Regions from separate parts of the Streptomyces sp. NPDC037301 genome, predicted to be linked through region 1. Evidence: riboswitches for the same ligand, from Rfam matches in the RefSeq annotation. Region 1 holds a riboswitch; each other region holds the start of a gene.
The links. Region 1 has a riboswitch for cobalamin ahead of ACZ7IB_RS35905 (ABC transporter substrate-binding protein). Riboswitches for the same ligand answer to the same signal wherever they lie in the genome.
Positions count from the first base shown of each region.

Region 2: it holds a riboswitch for cobalamin, as region 1 does, so the genes downstream of both, ACZ7IB_RS18245 (cobalamin biosynthesis protein) here and ACZ7IB_RS35905 (ABC transporter substrate-binding protein) in region 1, are expected to answer to the same signal.
Region 3: it holds a riboswitch for cobalamin, as region 1 does, so the genes downstream of both, ACZ7IB_RS04515 (ribonucleoside-diphosphate reductase subunit alpha) here and ACZ7IB_RS35905 (ABC transporter substrate-binding protein) in region 1, are expected to answer to the same signal.

Region 1 is NZ_JBVJWD010000035.1:24,902-27,157, forward strand. It holds gene ACZ7IB_RS35900 (beta-ketoacyl-[acyl-carrier-protein] synthase family protein) at 1-477, shown strand, start outside; cobalamin riboswitch at 556-743, shown strand; gene ACZ7IB_RS35905 (ABC transporter substrate-binding protein) at 779-1,846, shown strand; gene ACZ7IB_RS35910 (FecCD family ABC transporter permease) at 1,843-2,256, shown strand, end outside.
Region 2 is NZ_JBVJWD010000010.1:61,112-63,367, reverse strand. It holds gene ACZ7IB_RS18250 (cobyric acid synthase) at 1-82, opposite strand, end outside; gene ACZ7IB_RS18245 (cobalamin biosynthesis protein) at 79-1,137, opposite strand; cobalamin riboswitch at 1,282-1,412, opposite strand; gene ACZ7IB_RS18240 (hypothetical protein) at 1,585-1,815, opposite strand; gene ACZ7IB_RS18235 (inorganic phosphate transporter) at 1,851-2,256, opposite strand, start outside.
Region 3 is NZ_JBVJWD010000002.1:263,904-266,159, reverse strand. It holds gene mctP (monocarboxylate uptake permease MctP) at 1-369, shown strand, start outside; adenosylcobalamin-variant (AdoCbl-variant) riboswitch at 548-650, shown strand; gene ACZ7IB_RS04515 (ribonucleoside-diphosphate reductase subunit alpha) at 802-2,256, shown strand, end outside.

The DNA of each region.
Region 1 (2,256 bases):
GCCACGCCGCGGGCACTGCTCGCGGGCACCGGCGCCACCACCGACGCCCACCACCCCACAAGCCCGCACCCGTCCGGCGCGGTCGCCCAGGCCGCGGTCGAGGCCGCGTTGCGCGACGCGGGCTGGGCGACCGAGGACGTCGAGCACGTCAACGCACACGGCACGGCGACACCGATCAACGACGCCACCGAGGCCGCCCTCATCGGCCGGGTCTACCCGCACCGGCCGCCCGTCACCGCCCCGAAGGGCGTACTCGGGCACTGCATGGGGGCGGCCGGAGCGATCGAGGCAGGACTGACCGTCCTGACGCTCCAGCGCGGAGTCGTACCGCCGATCGCCAACCTGGACGCCCCGGCGCCCGAGTTCGACATCAACTGCGTCACCGAGCAACCCCTGCGCAAGTCCATCCGGCGCGCCGTCAGTCACTCCTTCGGCTTCGGCGGGCACAACGCCGTGATCGCTCTTGAGCGTCCGTAGGCATCGGGCAGGTGGTGCGACGGGAGCACAGCCCGGCGTACCACCGGCCACACCGCCCATGAGCTGCGCGGAGGCTCGTGATAGCTTGCCGAAGCCAGTCAAACTCCACGTAGGGGTCAGGGAATCCGGTGAGAATCCGGAACTGACGCGCAGCGGTGAGGGGGACGGGCGGGGCCACGGCCACTGGGACACCCGCAGGTGTCCTGGGAAGGCGTCCCGTCCGTAGGAGCCCGAGTCCGAAGACCTGCTGGCACCTGCGACCCGGTACCGGGCGCAGGACTCCGTACAGCGGGCTCCGCGCATGAGCCCCGAGACGCAGAGGGACTCCGTGCCGTCCATAGCCAGCCCTGTCCGCGCCATTGCCCTGCTCTCGGCGGGACTCGTCCTGCTGACCGCCTGCGGGGGCGGAACGAGCAGCTCTGCCGCGAAGTCCGGCTCCGCCGACGGATACCCCGTGACGCTGAAGAACTGTGGACGCACCGTCACCGTCGATGCCGCACCGCAGCGGGCCGTTTCGGTCGACCAGGGATCGACGGAGATCCTGCTCTCCCTCGGCCTCGCCGACCGGCTGGCCGCCACCTCGACCTGGACCGACCCGGTGATGAAGGGCCTGGAGAAGGCCAACGCCAAGGTTCCCAGGATCGCGGACAACCGGCCGTCGTCGGAGAAGGTCCTCGACCAGGAACCCGACTTCATCAGCGCGTCGTTCGAGTCGACGCTCGCCAAGGGCGGCGTCGCGCCCCGCGAACAGTTCGAGGATCTCGGCGTCCCGACCTATGTCTCGCCCGCCGACTGCACCGGCAAGGACAACAGCGGTGGCGGCGACGGAGCCCGTACCGCGCCACTGCCCATGGACAGCGTGTATGACGAAGTGCGCGACCTGGCCAAGGTGTTCGGCGTGCAGAAACGCGGCGACACACTCGTGGCGCAGCTGCGGGACCGGGTGAAGAAGGCGACCGAGGGCGTCGACGCCTCCGACGCCACCCTCCTCTACTGGTTCTCCGACTCCAAGGCCCCGTACCTGGCCGGCTGCTGCGGAGCGCCCGGCATCATCACCAGGGAACTCGGCGCGAAGAACGTCTTCGACGACACCCATGAGGAATGGCCCCAGATCGGCTGGGAGACCGTCGCCGACCGCAACCCCGACGTCCTGGTCATCGGAGACCTGACCCGCAAGGCACAGACCGCCGAGAGCGCCGCGAAGAAGATCGAATTCCTGGAGTCCAACCCCGTCACGAGGAACATGGACGCCGTCAGGCACAAGCGGTACGTCCTGCTGAGCGGCCAGGCCATGAACCCATCCATCCGGACGGTCGAGGGTGTGGAACGCGTCGCCGCCGGGCTGCGCACATTCGGATTCGCGGGGTGACGGACACCGAACGGGCCACGGCGGTGGACGCGTCACGGGCCTCCGAAGCGGCCGTGCGCAGTGGCACGGGGATACGGAAGCTGCGCGGCGCAACTCTGTGGGCCTGTGGCGTCGCACTGCTCATGCTGTCCGTCGCGGTCGCCATCACCATCGGCCCCGCCCGTATCTCCGTCGCCGACGTCTGGTCCACGGTCGCCTCCCACCTCGGCTGGGGCCGGTCACGGCTCACCCCGATCCGGGACGGCATCATCTGGAACCTGCGCATGCCGCGCACCCTGCTCGCCGCGGTGTGCGGCGCCGGGCTCGCGGTGTGCGGAACCGTCATGCAGTCCCTGCTCCGCAACCCGCTCGCCGACCCGTTCGTCCTCGGCGTCTCCTCCGGTGCGTCGACCGGCGCGGTCGTGGTCGTC
Region 2 (2,256 bases), on a different contig from region 1:
CGAGCCAGCGGCAGATGCCTGCTGTGACGACGCTCTTGCCCGCGTCCGAGGTGGTTCCGGCGACCAGCAGCCCGCCGCTCATGTCCGTCTCCGTCCTGCGATCCGACGTCCTGTGACTTGAAGTTCCGTGACCTGAAGTCCTGCGGACCGAAGTCCTGCGGACCGAAGTCCTGCGGACCGAAGTCCTGCGATCCGTCGTGCGGCGAGGCCCGCACCCAGTCGTCCCGCCACACACACGCCGAGGGCCAGCGCGCTCACCCGGCGCGACAGCCGTACCGCGCGTTCGATGTCCTCGGTCTCCACCGCCCGGCCCGCCTCCCCGTTGAGGACGGGGCGGTGTTCGACCCGGCCGCCGTACGCGAGGGTCCCGCCGAGCCGTACGCCGAGCGCACCCGCGAACGAGGCCTCCACCGGGCCCGCGTTGGGGCTCGGGTGCTTCGCCGCGTCGGCCCGCCACGCCCGTACCGCTCCACGTGGCCGCCCCCCGGCGGCCACGGCGAGCAGGGCCGTGAGCCGGGCACCGGGCCAGCCCGCGAGGTCGTCGAGGCGGGCCGAGGCCCAGCCGTAGCGCCGGTGGCGGGGCGACTTGTGGCCGACCATGGCGTCGAGGGTGTTGGCGGCCCGGAAGCCGACGAGCCCGGGCACACCGGCCAGCGCACCCCACACCAGGGCGCCGACCACGGCGTCCGAGGTGTTCTCGGCCACGGACTCCACCACGGCGCGGGCGATCTGCGGTCCGTCGAGGGAGTACGGGTCGCGCCCGCACAGATGCGGCAGACGCTCGCGGGCCGACTCGATGTCACCGGCGGCCAGGGCGCCGCCGATCGCCCGGGCCTCACGCCCCAGGGACGTACCGCCGACGACGGACCAGGTGGCGGCCGCGGTCAGTGCGACGGAGGCGGCGGGGTGGCTGCGTACGGCACGGGTGACCAGCGCGGCACCACCCGCGGCGCCTCCGGCGCAGACGAGCATGTGCAGCGCGCCCCACCCGCGGTGGTCGCGCCACAGACGGCGCTCGACGCCCGCCGCGGCCCGCCCGAAGGCGGCGACCGGATGCCCCCTGCGGGGGTCACCGAGCAGCAGATCGCCGATCAGACCGGCCGTGGCGCCGTACGCGAAAATGCGGTCGGCACGCACGGCTCAACCGGCCGTTACGCCTCGAAGGACCTTCGTACAGGCGGCTCTCGTCGAGAGCGCCACAGGAACGGACGCACGGCAGCCAGGCATGGCGATATGTCCTCACTCAGGGTCCGCGCCCTGGTTCGACGTGACCGGCGACGAGAGTCTCCTGGCTCCCGGATCCGCAGTTCCCCCGGCCTTCCAACCCGCTCGCGCGTGCCGTGACTTCCGGTGTGGGGGACTGCTCCCCGGTGACAGTGGCGGGACCGCGCCGGATTCGCACCGGCTTCCTCTGCTGTCGCCGTAATTGGCTCCGGCAGTCCACCACGCTCCGCGAACGCCCGTCAACTTGCCGTTGACCTGCGAAGGTGCAGTGTGCTGAGCCCCACATCGGGCCGGGCACACCACAACGGGCCGGACACACGAGGTGTGTCCGGCCCGACGGGGGAGTGCGTGGAGGAGGGCTCAGGCGACGATCAGATAGATCCCGTACGCGACCGCCGCAGCGCACAGCGCGAAGCAGACGTAGGCGCCGGCGCGGGCCAGCAGCAGCGAGCCGCCGGAGCCGCCCTGCGCCGCCGGTTCGGGCTGCTTGGAGAGACCGACGATGCCCAGGGTGAAGAAACCCACCAGCGCGACGGTGACGACGAGGGAGACGCCGAAGACGGAGCCGAGGGCTGCCCAGTCGATGTTCATGCTGAATCCTTAGACGGTCTGCCTAGGCGGCTGGCCTAGACGGTGGCGGGTCGCGCCGGGTCCTGGGTGGTTCCGGCCGGAGCCGGAATGGTGGTCTTGAGGTCCTGGGCCGCTGCCTGGGCCACGGTGAGCGGCGGGCTGACGGCGGCGATGGCCGTGGTGACGACGCCCGCGGGCTCGGCGTCGCCGCCCGTCGGCGCGACATCGCCGTGGCCGACCGGCTTGCGGCGCGACACCAGCCAGATCGCCCCGGAGCCCACGACCAGCAGCGCCGCGACGACCACGACACCCCAGGTGCCCTGCTTGGTGAGGAGTTCCGCGCCCGCGCCGACCAGGCCCGCGGCCGGCAGTGTCAGACCCCAGGCGACGAACATCCGGGTGGCGGTGGACCAGCGGACCACGCCGCCCCGGCGACCGAGGCCCGCGCCCATCACGGCGCCG
Region 3 (2,256 bases), on a different contig from region 1:
ACGATGCCGGCCCTGGTCGGCGGTCTGTTCACCCGCTGGTTCCACCGCTGGGCACTGCTCGCGGGCTGGGCGGTCGGCATGGTGTACGGGACGGTGGCCGCGTACGGGGTCGCCAGCCCGACCCAGGCACACTTCGGCGGGTCGTCCAAGGAGATCCCGGGCATCGGCGAGATCGGCTACATCGGCCTGACCGCGTTCGTGCTGAACGTGGTGGTGACGGTGGTGCTCACCTTCGTCCTGAACGCCGTGAAGGCACCCGCCGGGATCGACGAGACCTCCCCGGCCGACTACACGGCCGACGCGGGCGACCCGGGCGTCCGGGCGGAGCTCCCGCCGGCCACGGCGGGAGCCCCGGGCGGCGGCCACTGACGACCGCTCCCACGGCCGGATGACGGCCCGTCGCGCCCCCTTCAGCGGGGCGTGGCGGGCCGTCCGTCTGCTCCGACAGGGGATCGCACGGCTTGTCCCGTCGACTCGACTTCTGTTGCGCGACACAACATGTGGGGGCCGTCCCATCCAGCGGCCCCCACATGTATGCTCGTGCTCGCTGTCGTCGCAGGGAAATCCGGTGCGAATCCGGAACTGTCCCGCAACGGTGTATTCAGTGTGCTTTTGCGCACCTTCAAGTAAGTCCGAGGACCTGCCGACAGCGCATCCGGCTCGACCGAACCGGATGCCAGACGTCCGGGCCTCGCGGATGGGCCGGTGGACGCCGTAATGAGTGCTGCCCCGACGCGGGCCCGCCTCTGCCCGGCTGCCCCGCTCCCCGCCGGCCCCGAGCCGAGCGAGGGAGAGCACCACGTGACCATCGCGCCAGCCGATCCGGCTTCAGTCGCTGTGTCCGAAGCGGCCGAGTCCGAGGGAACCGCACACGACGGACCGGGGACCGCACTGCTGCGGACCCTGACCGACCTCACCGTCGATCTGCCCGACACCGACCCCGGTCGCGTCGCCGCCGCCGCGCTGCGCGGCCGTAGCGCCCGGTCGGACGAGGCGGAGTTGCGCTCGCTGGCAACGGAGGCCGCCGCGGGGCTGATCTCCGAGGACCCCGCCTACTCCCGGCTCGCGGCCAGGCTGCTGACCCGCACCATCGCGGACGAGGCGGCGAGCCAGGGCGCGGTCTCCTTCTCCGCCGCGGTCGCCGTCGGGCACCGCGAGGGCCTGATCGCGGACCGTACCGCCGGGTTCGTCGCGCTGCACGCGGCCGCACTCGACGCGCTGGTGGAGCGTTCGCTCGCCGACGGCGCCGACGACCGCTTCGGTTACTTCGGGCTGCGGACCCTGCACAGCCGCTATCTGCTGCGTCACCCGCACACCCGCCAGGTCATCGAGACGCCGCAGCACTTCATGCTGCGCGTCGCGGCCGGACTCGCCGAGGACGACTCGAAGCGCGCCCTGGACGAAGTCGCGGCACTGTACGGGCTGATGAGCCGGCTCGACTACCTGCCGTCCTCGCCGACCCTGTTCAACTCCGGCACCCGGCATCCGCAGATGTCCTCCTGCTATCTGCTGGACTCCCCGCTCGACGAGCTCGACTCGATCTATGACCGCTACCACCAGGTGGCGCGGCTCTCCAAGCACGCGGGCGGAATCGGTCTCTCGTACTCCCGCATCCGCGCCCGCGGTTCACTGATCCGCGGCACCAACGGGCACTCCAACGGCATCGTGCCGTTCCTGAAGACGCTCGACGCCTCCGTCGCCGCGGTCAACCAGGGTGGCCGCCGCAAGGGCGCCGCCGCCGTCTACCTGGAGACCTGGCACGCGGACATCGAGGAGTTCCTGGAGCTGCGCGACAACACGGGTGAGGACCAGCGGCGTACGCACAACCTCAACCTGGCGCACTGGATCCCGGACGAGTTCATGCGCCGGGTCGACGCGGACGGCGACTGGTCACTGTTCTCGCCCGCCGATGTGCCCGAGCTGGTCGACCTGTGGGGCGACGAGTTCGACGCCGCGTACCGGGCAGCCGAGGCCAAGGGGCTGGCCCGCAAGTCGATGCCGGCCCGTGAGCTGTACGGCCGGATGATGCGTACCCTCGCGCAGACCGGCCAGGGCTGGATGACGTTCAAGGACGCCTCCAACCGGACCGCGAACCAGACCGCCGAGCCGGGCCGCGTCGTCCACTCGTCGAATCTGTGCACCGAGATCCTCGAAGTCACCGATGACGGCGAGACGGCCGTCTGCAACCTGGGTTCGGTCAACCTCGGTGCGTTCGTCGCCGACGGTGGCATCGACTGGGAGCGGCTGGACGCGACC